4 regions of the Bacillus sp. C-3-6 genome follow, and region 2 is predicted to be linked to each of the others. Evidence: riboswitches for the same ligand, from Rfam matches in the RefSeq annotation. Region 2 holds a riboswitch; each other region holds the start of a gene.

Region 1 (3,189 bases), 1.3 Mb from region 2:
AGCTTTTTAGAATGTGGTGGTTCAAAAGAAGCAATTGCAGTTATTGAATCTCTTTTAAATAAAGTAAAAATTTAATTGGTGGGGCTTTACTGCCTGCAAATAGCAGGATAAATAGTCATAACTTTATACAAGCATAGAGGTTCTCACCTTTATGCTTGTATATTCTTATCCAGCAAATTGCACAGCAGTATTTGCATGTAAAAAAGCAGTATCAAAAACGGGAACAGTGAGATCATTTTGGGAGATGAGTAAAGGTATTTCAGTGCAGCCTAATAATATACCTTCAGCACCATTTTGAATTAATGATTTTGTAATTTGTAATAACTCTTCTTTAGATGTTTCTGAAATGATCCCTCTACTTAATTCATCTAATATGACATGGTGGATAAAAGTTCTTTCCTCGTCATTGGGGATAATTGTCTCAATGTTATATTTCGCTAATCGTGATTTATAGAAATCTTGCTCCATCGTTTGTTTTGTTCCTAATAGTCCGATACGTTTTATATTCTGTTCTACCATTTTTTTAGCACTTACATCACCAATGTGAAGAAGCGGGATAGATATTGCTTGTTCTACCTCCTCAGCAAATAGATGTACAGTATTTGAACACATTAATAAACATTCAGCCCCAGATTTTTCAACTTTCTTTGCAACTGTAACTAGTTCATTTTTCACTTCTTCATATTGATGGTTTTGTAATAAAGTAGTTACTTCACCAAAGTCCATACTATATAAAATTAGCTTCGCATTTTGATCGTATTGAGAGAGTGTAAGCGTATTAATATGTTTATAGTATAATGATGTAGATTCCCAACTTAATCCTCCAATCAAACCAATCACTTTCATAATGCATTCCTCCCGAAACGATTTTGAATTCATTATTTCACAATTCCGATAAGAATACAATGATTTAAATGCGCCATTTAACAAAAAATAAAAATAGTAAGAAAAGTGTTGAAATTTACATTCTTTAGTGCCATAATACGAATTACAAATTAATACTTATCCAGAGAGGTGGAGGGAACGGCCCTAAGAAACCTCAGCAACCCCTATGTAATTTTATAGGAAGGTGCTAATTCCGCAGAGGACACGTTGTGTTTTTTGAAAGATAAGAGGATTCTTGAACGTGAAAGAAAATGACCTCTTATATAAGAGGTCATTTTTTGTTGTATAGAAAGGGAGTGTAGATGCATAATTCATTTTTAAATTAAATATAGAGTAATAAAAGTTGACTAATATGAGAGGGGAATTGTAATGAACAAATTATCAACAAAGTTAGTAGTAGCAATCGGTATTGGAGCAGCATTATACGGGATATTAGGACTTTGGGGATTTTCTATTGCACCGAATACATTTATTAAACCAGCATTAGCTATATTAACTGTTTTTGGAGCATTATTTGGTCCATTGGCAGGACTCTTAATCGGACTTATCGGTCATACCGTAACAGATACGATTGCTGGATGGGGGATTTGGTGGGGCTGGGTTATTAGTTCAGGGATTATTGGTTTTTCGATGGGTCTTATTCAAAAAAGAGTTGGTTTTAGTGTAAAAAACGGGTCGTTTAACAAGGGGCATATTTCTTATTTAGCAATTACTGGGTTAGTTGGTATTGTCATTGCTATTATATTTGCTGGGGCATTCGATATTATTGTGATGGGAGAACCATTTGACAAAATTGTTATACAAGTATTAGGAGCAACAATTTCCGATGTTATCGTTTTCTTAGTAGTTGGATTGCCACTTACAATTGGCTTGGCAAAATCTAATAAGAAACATACACATTTAAAAATTGAAGAGTAGGGATGTTAACATGAAACCAATTATTTCGTTTGAACAATTTACCTTTCAATATGGGCATGCTGCGCAGCCTACTTTAAGTGATATTACCTTTCATATATACCCTGGGGAAAAAGTACTAATTGCTGGACGAAGTGGTTCAGGAAAGTCGACATTAGCTCATTGTATAAATGGGCTAATCCCATTTTCTTACGAAGGGACTAGTACAGGTAACGTTTTAATTGCCGGTAAAGACCCGAGGGAAGGAAGTATTTTTGAACAAAGTAAGCAGGTAGGAACAATTTTGCAAGATCAAGATGCTCAATTTATTGGTCTGACAGTAGAAGAAGATGTAGCTTTTTATTTAGAAAATGAATGTGTAAAGCAAGATGATATGAAAAAGATTGTTTCGGACTCATTAAGAAAGGTGAAGATGCATACGTTTCATAAACAAAGTCCACATGAATTATCAGGAGGTCAAAAGCAAACAGTTTCTCTAGCTGGTTTATTAACAACAAATGCGGATATATTATTGTTCGATGAACCGTTAGCGAACTTAGATCCACTAAGCGCCGTACATACGATAGAACTTATGAAAGATATACATGAGCAATATAATAAAACGATTGTTATTATCGAACATAGGATAGAAGAAATTTTAAAGCTGGATTTAGACAAAGTTATATTAATTGATGAAGGTAAAGTCATTGCAATAGGAACACCAAAAGAAATCTTAGCGTCAAATATATTGCCACGTATTGGCTTAAGAGAGCCTATTTACATCGAAGCATTAAAGAGATTACATTTTGATCGTAATAATGACGTAATATATCCAATGGAAAACCTTCAAAAAGAAAAGATAGGCAACGTTCTAAAAGAGTGGATGGAGAAACAAGTCATATTAAAAGGTAATACTAAAAACAAGGAATTACTTAAAGTGGAGAATTTATCATTTTCATACCCTAATAAACAAAAAGTATTAGAAAATGTAAACCTTTCAATATATGAAGGAGAAATTGTGGCACTGTTGGGACATAATGGAGCAGGGAAATCCACATTAGCTCATAGTCTTATAGGCATAAACAAAATAAAAAATGGGAAAATCTTGTTAGAAGGTGAAAATATTAGTTCTTGGTCTATTCGTAAACGTGGGAAAATCATATCTTACGTGATGCAAAATCCAAATCATATGATTACACAGCCTACTGTTTTTCAAGAAGTTTCATTTACATTAACATTACATAATTTTTCTAAGGAAGAAATTAAGAATAGAGTAGAAGGAACTTTAAAAATTTGTGGTTTATATCCATTTCGTAATTGGCCAATTCAAGCACTAAGCTATGGGCAAAAAAAGAGATTAACAATCGCATCTATATTAACAACAAATCCTAAGCTTATCATATTAGATGA
Region 2 (3,189 bases):
GCGTGACGTTCCTAAATAATTACAATCTCTATTAAACTTCTTTTGAAATTCTTCAATATGTACAGTGCTATATTTTTTTGATGCAAGCGCCAAGCCAAATGCAGCTACAATTCCAATTGCAGGCGCTCCTCGTACTTCTAACATTACGATGCTTTTCCAAACCTCTTCAATAGTCGTCAATGTTTTGTATTCTGTGCTATGCGGCAATTTCGTTTGATTTAATACCGCAATTGCATCACCTTTCCAGCTTACAGATCTCGGAACAGTAACAATTGTACTCACGCTTTTACGCCCCCTGAAACTGTCTGTTGAAATAATGTTCGAAACAGTTGAATATCAGCACTTTTAGATTCATATTTTATTAGTTCTTTACCTAAGGATAGCGCTTGTTTCTTAGCTTGAATTCTTGTTTCTTTATTTTCTATTTCATCTAAATCTGCTACATGAGCTAAACCAATTGTTCTACGAATCAGTTCACATCCGGCAAATCCAACTGCATCAGTAAAGATATTTTGCAAAATAATTGGTAACCATTGTTTTTCTTTCGTATATGCTTCTACACCTTCTCCAATCCATAACTTTGTAAAAGTTTCTACAAAATAACTCCACGTCTTTTCTATATGGAAAAATAGTACACTTCTTTTCTCTTCTTCTCTAGATAAAGCATTTAATAATAGATTTGCAATAAATTGACCTATGTCAAATCCAAATGGGCCATATGTCGCAAATTCTGGATCAATCACTTTCGTTTCAGAAGGTGACGAAAAAATACTACCAGTATGTAAATCACCATGAATAAGAGTTTCTTTTCTTGTTAAGAACTTATATTTATATTGTGCTACTTTTAGTTTTAAAGTTTTATCACTCCAAAGTTCATCAACCACGAGCTGTAAATCTGGCTCATAATCATTTGTATCATAATGTCCAAACGGATCTGTAAACACTAATTCCTCTGTAATTTTACAAAGGTCCGGATTTACAAAGGTACCTTCTAGTACCCTCTTCTCTTCTGACTGTAAACCAAAATCTGAAGTGTAAAATAAAACATGTGCTAGAAAACGGCCGATATGCTGGGATAAAAGCGGATATTCTTCTCCGTCTATTAATCCTTTTCTTGTAATTGTTAGTCTTGATAAGTCTTCTATTACCGTTATCGCTAACTCTTCATCATGACTGTACACTACTGGAACATAATCCGGTACATACTGCGCAAAAATTTGTAATGCCTTGCTTTCAATCGTTGCTCTTTTTATAGACAATGGCCAGCTTTCACCAACTACTTTCGCATAAGGCAGTGCTTGTTTTATTATAATTGATTTCTCTCCATCATCTAATTTGAACACGTAATTTAAGTTTCCGTCTCCAATTTCATGACAAACGACATTTGCCTTCGCTTCAAAATAGCCATGATCTTTCGCATATTGTACAGCTGTTATTTCTGTTAATGAATAATATCCCATCGTCTTCTCCCCCTTTTTAAATTCAGAGGTTTTTCTAACATAGAAAAACCTCTTTCCACTAAGAAAGAGGTTTGAAGTTTATCTTCTCCCCTCTTATCTGCCAGAAAGTTTTACTTTCTGCTGGAATTAGCACCGTGCCTTTTGGCGTAATAAACGCCCCATTTCACAATGGTATTACGGTCGGTTGCTGGGCTTCATCGGGCCAAATCCCTCCACCTGCTCTTGATAAGAGTTGTATAATTTTTTGAATTTTTAACTTTATGTTGAAGACTATACCAAGAATAAAAATCACTTGTCAACATTTTATTTGTATAATTCTGGACGGCGATCCGCAAAAACTGGAATTCCTTTACGTACTTCTTTAATTTTCTCGAATTCAAGCTCTCCAAATAAAATTGATTCCTCTTCATTCGCCTCTACTACAACTTCACCCCAAGGGTCCACAATTAAAGAATGACCCGCAAATACATTATTTGGATCCTTTCCTGCTCTATTACATGCAACAACATAACACTGATTTTCAACTGCTCTTGCTTGCAATAGCAAACGCCAATGTGCTAAACGAACTAATGGCCATTCAGCTACAACAAATAATACTTTTGCCCCTTTAGCAGTATGGACACGCATCCACTCTGGAAAACGAATATCATAACAAATTGTTCCAGCGCATTCAACATCATCCAGCTTAAATTCGCCCGTACCATTACCGGCTATTAAATATTTATGTTCATCCATAAGCTGAAATAAATGTACTTTACTATATTCGTTGACTAGCTGTCCTTCATTATTTACAACATACATCGTATTTGTAACGCCTTGCTCTGTTTGCTTTGCTATAGAACCACCAACAATATGTACATCATATTGCTTCGCCCATTCTATTAACTTTTCTTTCGTTTCCACTCCATCCCTATCTGCAATTTCAGAAAGTCTCGTTAAATCATATCCTGTTGTCCATAGTTCTGGTAAGACGATAACATCTGGCCTTTCCTTCATAGCTTCGCTTATTTTATTTTTAGCATTCTCAATATTTTTTTCTACATCTCCAAAAACAATATCCATTTGAATACATGCGACTTTCATTTTTTCAGCCCCATTCTTATTTTTTTCTTTACAAAATACTGGAAAGATTATATCATTTGTCACTAGAATTGTAACAACTTTCAAAAGAGGTGGAAAGTATGAAATTATTTCAACCTTCTGAGATAGTAACATCATTGCCAACACAATTTTTCGCTTCACTTGTTGCAAAAGTTAACAAAGTCGTTGCAGCTGGTCACGATGTTATTAATCTAGGTCAAGGTAATCCAGATCAACCAACACCGCAGCATATCGTAAAAGCTTTACAAGATGCTGCCGAAAAGACCATTCATCATAAATATCCGCCATTTCGCGGACATGAAAGCTTAAAGGAAGCCGTGACTACATTCTATAAACGTGAGTACGGCGTCGAATTAAACCCAAAAACTGAAGTTGCTATTTTGTTTGGTGGGAAGGCTGGACTAGTAGAATTACCAATTTGTTTTACAAATCCTGGTGATACAATTCTCGTTCCGGATCCAGGCTATCCAGATTATTTATCTGGGGTTGCCTTAGCAAAGGCACACTTTGAAACCATGCCGCTTATTGCAGAAAATCATTTTTTACCGGATTATAAAAAAATTGACGACTCTATCGCTGAACGGGCAAAGTTAATGTTTTTAAACTATCCAAATAACCCTACAGGTGC
Region 3 (3,189 bases), 2.2 Mb from region 2:
TAATAGAAGCTCTTGTACTTTAAATAGTTCCTCGCTCCCGGTTTTTGGTGCTGTATTAATAGGAAGTGTAAGTTGTTTTCCAGTCATTGCTTCCACAATTTGTTGATCTGTAATCGTTGTAATGGTTTCAGAAAGGGCAACTTGACCATTATGTAATACAGTTACATCATCCGCGAAATTTCGAATCTCTGATAAACGATGAGAAACTAAAAGGATGCCAATTCCTTTTGATGTTAAATCTTTTAATAGTTTCCCAAAGGTTTCAACTTCTTTTGGTCCAAGAGAAGAAGTAGGTTCATCTAATAAAAGGTAATTTGTATTGTTAGATAAAGTTCTTGCGATAAGAAGTAATTGTTTTTCATGTAATGAACAGTTTGAAACATCTTCCGAAACATTTAAATTTACCTGTACAGTTTGCAAATGTTGTTTAGCAAGTGCGACTAATTTGGACTTTGAAAATAGTACTTTATTTTGCATTGCTAAATGATCGATTAGTACATTTTCTAATACAGATAATCCGGGAATAAGCCCGTGATCTACTTCTTGTGTTACGAAAGAAATGCCATGCTTTTTTGCATCGCGCGGTGAAGTAAAGGAAACAGACTGAGTATCAATTTTTATATCGCCAACAACTGGTTGAATTTCACCAGTTGCTATTTTTAGTAAAGTACTTTTTCCCGCACCGTTCATGCCTAGTAAAGCGTGTACTTTTCCTTTTTGAATATGAATAGAAACATCTTCTAGAACAGGTGTAGTGACATGATAAGAATGTGTAATGTTTTGAAGAGAGAACGTCATCATTTTTTCTCCTTCTCTAATTTTTTCATCCAAGGGGAATATGCATCTTTTGAGTCTCCCCAACCGTTTATATATTTTGATAACTGATCCATTGTTATATTTTCTTTTGGTAAACTATTTTTCTTTACTAAATAAGGTTCTAGTGAATAAATATCTGGCGTTTGTTCACCAGCGATTTTTTTGTATAAAAATCGTACTTGAACCTTACCTACTTCAGCTGGATCAGTTGCAGCTGTAGCAGTCCAAGGTGAGTTTTCTTTTTGCATGAGCTGTAAATCTTCATTGCTTAAGTCAATGCCATATACTTTTATATCTGTACGACCAGCTTGTTCAAGTGCTTTAACAGCCCCTTTAGCAAACTCATCCCACGAAGCGAAAATAGCTTGTAAATCGCCTTTTTTCGGATATTTCTTTAGTAAAGCTTCTACTTGTGTTTGTGTATCGAGCGGTGTGTTATTACTAGCAGTACCGAATCTTGCAACTTCTTTTATATTTGGATACCGTTTATAAAAAGCATCAATGATAACATTGCGACGTTCCATTGGAGCAAATCCGCCGACCCATACAACTGCGATATTTCCTTGTCCATTCAAATCTTCCGCTAACGTTTTTAATGATTTCCATGCAAGACTATAGTCATCTTGATCAATAATTGTCACACCTGGCAAGCGTAGATCGTTATCGAACGCAACTACGGGAATGTTCGCCTGTAACGCTTTTTCTACTCCAGGTTTTAGTGCTTCAGAACGGCCATGATCAATTAAAATACCATCCACTTTTGAATTAATAGCAGTATCTAAATTTGCAGCCATTTTTGCTAAATCGTTATCAGAATTGTAGACTTGTACACTGCCGCCAAATAGCTCAACTTGTTTTTTGACACCCTCAATATATTGAGAGGAAAAAGTTCCGATGGACATTTGCATAATTAATGCGATTTTTAATGGCTTCTTCATTTGGCTTGGAATTTCTGTTTGTAATTGATTTTCTACCGTTGTAGTCGCCTTTCTCACAGTTTGTTGCTTTTGTGAAGAGATAGCATCTTGTTCATTTGTACAAGCCGCTAATGTAAATAAGAGAAAAATAAGTACGATGGAACATAATTTTTTCATAAAAAAATCCCTCCTAAACTAAAAAGAGAGAGGAGGGAGTGAAAATAAAAAACGCCTTTTCATATAGAAAAGACGCCTTATCATATTACTCTTATCTTTCAACACAATGTGTTGTAAGAATTAGCACCGTGCCCATAAATGGGTCGGTTGCCGGGCTTCGTAGGGCTCATCCCTCCACCTGCTCTTGATAAGACATCGAATATTTAACTATTTTGAATTATTCCACAAACGAATGGTATTGTCAAACAGTATTTATAAAAAAATCCCTCAGGAAGAGGGATTTTAATGTGGTAAGAATATCAATTGATAAGCAAACAAAATTCCAAATACATACACAAGTGGGTGAACAGCACGGAATTTACCTTTTGCCACTTTCATAAGTGGATATGAAATAAATCCAAGTGCGATACCTGTTGCGATACTTGATGTAAGTGGCATGCTTAAGATTACTAAAAATGCTGGGAATGCTTCATCAAATGCATCCCAATCGATGTGGCGAACTGAACCCATCATAAGACTACCAACGATAATTAATGATGGTGCAGTAATAGCTGATACACCAGAAACAGCACTTACTAATGGGCCGAAGAATGCTGCTAGTGCGAATAGAACAGCTACTGTAACAGTTGTTAAACCAGTACGACCACCAGCTGCAACACCAGCAGATGATTCAATGTAAGCTGTTGATGGTGTTGTTCCGAACATAGAACCGATTGTTGCTGAAAATGAGTCAGATAGAAGAGCTCGTCCAGCTTTTGGAAGCTTTCCGTCTTTCATAAATCCACCTTGTTGAGCTACCCCAAGTAATGTACCTGTTGTATCGAATAGTGTAACAAGGAAGAATGAGAATACAACGCCATATAATCCGTAGTTAATTACGTCAGATACAGCAGTAATTGGATTTGAAACGATAATTCCTTCTGGTAATCCAGGCATTGATGTAACACCGTTTGAGAATGTTAACTGTCCTGTGAAGAAAGCGATAATACCAGTTAATAGCATACCAATAAATAGTGCGCCATTTACATTTAAAGACATAAGAACAATAGTAATTCCAAGCCCAGCCAATGCTAGTAGAACTGGAGCAGAGTGAAGATCACCAAGTCCAACTAAGTTTGCATCATTTTTTGTAACGATACCTGTTAAACGTAAACCGATAAAGGCGATGAAAAGACCGATACCAGCAGTAATTGCATGTTTTAAGTTTTCAGGAATTGCTTCCATTAATTTTGTACGGAAAGATGTGAATGATAACAAAATTAAAATCATACCTGCTACG
Region 4 (3,189 bases), 1.8 Mb from region 2:
AAATTCGTTCTAATTTATCACGAACCGATTTTGCTTTCGCTAAGAAAGACATCGCCTCATTCATTTTTGCTTTATATTGAATGGAAACATCACGAATTTCCTTCGCATATTTCTCATCCGTCCCTGGCGTAACAATAAGGGCATACATATCAATAATTTCATCACCCTCGCGACTTGGAAAATATTCATGTGGTGCGGTGCTATCAAAAATTGCAAAGCCTAATTCTCTTACGATAACCATATCAAGACTATGCGGGTCAAATCCGCAATGATATACTTCAACTTCAAATCCTTTTTCTTCAGCTGCCTTAGCTAACTTTTTGAGCATCGTTGATTTTCCAGAGCCTGGGCGCCCTTTTATAAAATAACGATGTGGTAACCCTTCTGTTAAATTAGGAACAAAATCAACTGCTCCTTTCGGTGTAGCAGCTCCTAAAAAACGATGTTTTACAAGCGATTGTCTCCCGTTTTTATCTGCAAATAATTTCTGGATTAGCTGATTGGTTAGTTCATTTGCTTTATTAAAATCTATATTATCAATATATATCTTCTCCCACTCATCATGTATAACCAATGCCTCTTTAAAACGTGCGTAAGCAGACTGAAAAGCTTTGCTTGCTTCTGAAACAAATCTTTCAATTTCTAACTTCTGCTTTCTTAGTTTATCTGAGTCCCAAGCAATTCCTAAATTTATATACTCTTCAACAACTCCTGGCATTTTTGGCTCAATAACATGCGGCGATGTCCCATCAACAATTCCTGCTTTTAATTTTGGGATAATTACACCATCAACCGATTTATTATCAGAAGAACAATGCAAAAATTCAATATCATATCCTTTTTCAATCCATTCACGACCTATTGCCTTTATTAAAGAAGATTTTCCCGTTCCTGGGCCACCCTTTAAGATAAATAATCTGTCTAATCCTTTTAAATTCTCTTCGTATAAATTGTGAAATCCCCTAGCTGTATTACCACCAGCATAATAATTTAATATATTTCCTGTCACTGCACTCACTCCTTCGCAGCATTCTATTTACATAAGCTACAATATGCGAGCAGCTTTATTTGGGTGAATACCTATTTTGTATTGCACGAAAAAAGGAAATGAATTACAATTTAACTATCGGAAAATTCCGATTTTAAAAACTGAATACTTCTTTATCAAGAGAGGCAGAGGGACCGGCCCTTTGAAGCCCAGCAACCTCAGTTTATACAAACTGAATAGGTGCTAATTCCTGCAAAATGCATTGCATTTTGGAAGATAAAACTCAACTAGCATGTAAAGCTCATCTTTCTTGATACTGAAGGATGAGCTTTTTATTATTTGAAAAACATATATTGGAGGTATGTAAAATGAAAGTAATTGATCTATCGCAAACATTTGAAAATAATATGTCTCAATTTCCTGGAACACCTAAAATACAACTAGAAGCTGTTACAAGTGTTGAAGAATCAGGCTATCAAGTTACAGATTTTCATTCTGTCGTTCATGTTGGCACGCATTGTGATGCCCCTGCGCATTTTATTTCAGGCGCAACGACCATCGATCGATTACCGCTGGATCAATTTGTAGGCGAAGCTGTTCTTATAGATGTAACACATATTCAAGAACGCAAATTACCTAAGGCAGTATTGCATAATGCTGATATAAAAGAAGGTGATATTGTTATTTTTCATTCTAATCTATCCACCAAATGGAATACAGAAGCTTATGAGAAAGAAGCATTTTATCTTTCTGAAGAATTAGCTAAAGAACTAGTGCGATTAAAAGTAAAATCTATCGGTTTAGATTTCATTTCTCCTGATGAAGTCACAACAGAAACATCACCGATTCATCACATATTACTAGGGAATAATATTTACTTAATTGAAAACTTAACAAATCTAGATGCTATCGAAACAAAACGTTTCTTTTTCTCAGCAGCACCTTTAAAAATTAAAAATAGTGACGGTGCTTTCGCAAGAGCATTTGCTGTTATTTTTTAAACACAGCCTATAAAAAAAGCAAAGGCCACTATTGGTCTTTGCTTCTATATTTTCTATTTAAATTAAGAAAGAATTGTTCCACACGGGGACGCACCCAAGCTAAACAATCTATCTCTTTCTTCTTTGTGCAAGCTATCTCTTCTCCATCTACCATTTCAACAAGTTCTAGTTCTAACAGTTGCCTCGTGAATGCTAACATATTCACTTCTTCGGATGGATACTCTTCTTTTAATTTCTCCTCAATTTCCCCCAATAAAAAACCGTCACGCATCATTGCCAATGCATCAATCCAAAGTGGCGGCATTTCATATTTTTCTCCTGTAATTGTATCTTTTACAATATAATTCTTTTGCTCTTTTCGAAATTGAATCGTGTGTAAACATACAGTCGAATTTAATGTTAATTCCATCATACCACCTCTTTCATAATATCTGCATAGAAAAAAGGATGCGTGTGCACCCCTTCTTATCTTTTCATAACACCACTGAACCGCTACATGAGCAATCAATCTCATGTCGATATTTTCCTCCATTATAAACGAAGTATTTTATAAAAAAAACCCTTCTTGAAACATTTTATAAAATGTTTATATTTACACAACAAGAACACTTTTCTGAAAAATCTTTTCTCCCAATACATTAAACGGTCGGCAGAAAAATTTCTACTTTCGTTCCTACTCCTAGACTACTTTGGATCGTGATACTCCCTTGATGTTCCTTAATAATTTTATATGTAATCATTAACCCAAGTCCTGTACCAGTCTCCTTTGTTGTGTAAAACGCCTTGCCGATTTTTTCTAACTTCTCATTCTCTATACCAAATCCTTGGTCTTCAACAGAAATACACAAATGTCCTTGCGTTTTTTGATATGCACGAATATGAATTTCTCCACCCTCTGGCATTGATTCTATTCCATTTTTAATGATATTTAATAACACTTGTTTTAATTGCTTGTCATCACCGTTTATAGCCGGTAAATTCCCATCTACTTGTAAATGACATTTAACTCTATATTGCGTTGCATAACTTTCCATTAGATGCACAACATATAGAAGGATGTCTCGTATATTACACCTTTCATAATTTGTTGGCTTTGGTTTTCCTAACAACATCAATTCACTAACAAATCCATTAACCCTTTCAATTTCTTGTAGCATAATGTCGTAGCTCATCGTATCAGTTGGATTTCTTTCTTTTTGC

Evidence for each region. A riboswitch is a leader RNA that binds a small molecule or an ion and turns the genes downstream of it on or off. The one in region 2 is predicted to bind S-adenosylmethionine.
Region 1: linked by a shared signal. The riboswitch ahead of ACW0JX_RS12875 (ECF-type riboflavin transporter substrate-binding protein) and the one ahead of mtnK (S-methyl-5-thioribose kinase) in region 2 are both predicted to bind S-adenosylmethionine.
Region 3: linked by a shared signal. The riboswitch ahead of ACW0JX_RS04045 (sugar ABC transporter substrate-binding protein) and the one ahead of mtnK (S-methyl-5-thioribose kinase) in region 2 are both predicted to bind S-adenosylmethionine.
Region 4: linked by a shared signal. The riboswitch ahead of ACW0JX_RS02060 (cyclase family protein) and the one ahead of mtnK (S-methyl-5-thioribose kinase) in region 2 are both predicted to bind S-adenosylmethionine.

What each region holds. Positions count from the first base shown of each region.
Region 1 covers NZ_CM137247.1:2,515,549-2,518,737, forward strand. The annotation lists gene ACW0JX_RS12865 (macrolide family glycosyltransferase) at 1-75, shown strand, start outside; gene ACW0JX_RS12870 (aspartate/glutamate racemase family protein) at 166-846, opposite strand; SAM riboswitch class I at 1,000-1,115, shown strand; gene ACW0JX_RS12875 (ECF-type riboflavin transporter substrate-binding protein) at 1,255-1,803, shown strand; gene ACW0JX_RS12880 (ABC transporter ATP-binding protein) at 1,814-3,189, shown strand, end outside.
Region 2 covers NZ_CM137247.1:3,847,517-3,850,705, forward strand. The annotation lists gene mtnA (S-methyl-5-thioribose-1-phosphate isomerase) at 1-282, opposite strand, end outside; gene mtnK (S-methyl-5-thioribose kinase) at 279-1,460, opposite strand; SAM riboswitch class I at 1,551-1,692, opposite strand; gene ACW0JX_RS19605 (carbon-nitrogen family hydrolase) at 1,764-2,627, opposite strand; gene ACW0JX_RS19610 (pyridoxal phosphate-dependent aminotransferase) at 2,642-3,189, shown strand, end outside.
Region 3 covers NZ_CM137247.1:792,868-796,056, forward strand. The annotation lists gene ACW0JX_RS04040 (sugar ABC transporter ATP-binding protein) at 1-801, opposite strand, end outside; gene ACW0JX_RS04045 (sugar ABC transporter substrate-binding protein) at 798-1,910, opposite strand; SAM riboswitch class I at 1,999-2,104, opposite strand; gene ACW0JX_RS04050 (NCS2 family permease) at 2,193-3,189, opposite strand, start outside.
Region 4 covers NZ_CM137247.1:385,386-388,574, reverse strand. The annotation lists gene ACW0JX_RS02065 (PRK06851 family protein) at 1-1,009, opposite strand, end outside; SAM riboswitch class I at 1,159-1,271, shown strand; gene ACW0JX_RS02060 (cyclase family protein) at 1,357-1,989, shown strand; gene ACW0JX_RS02055 (hypothetical protein) at 2,018-2,398, opposite strand; gene ACW0JX_RS02050 (ATP-binding protein) at 2,628-3,189, opposite strand, start outside.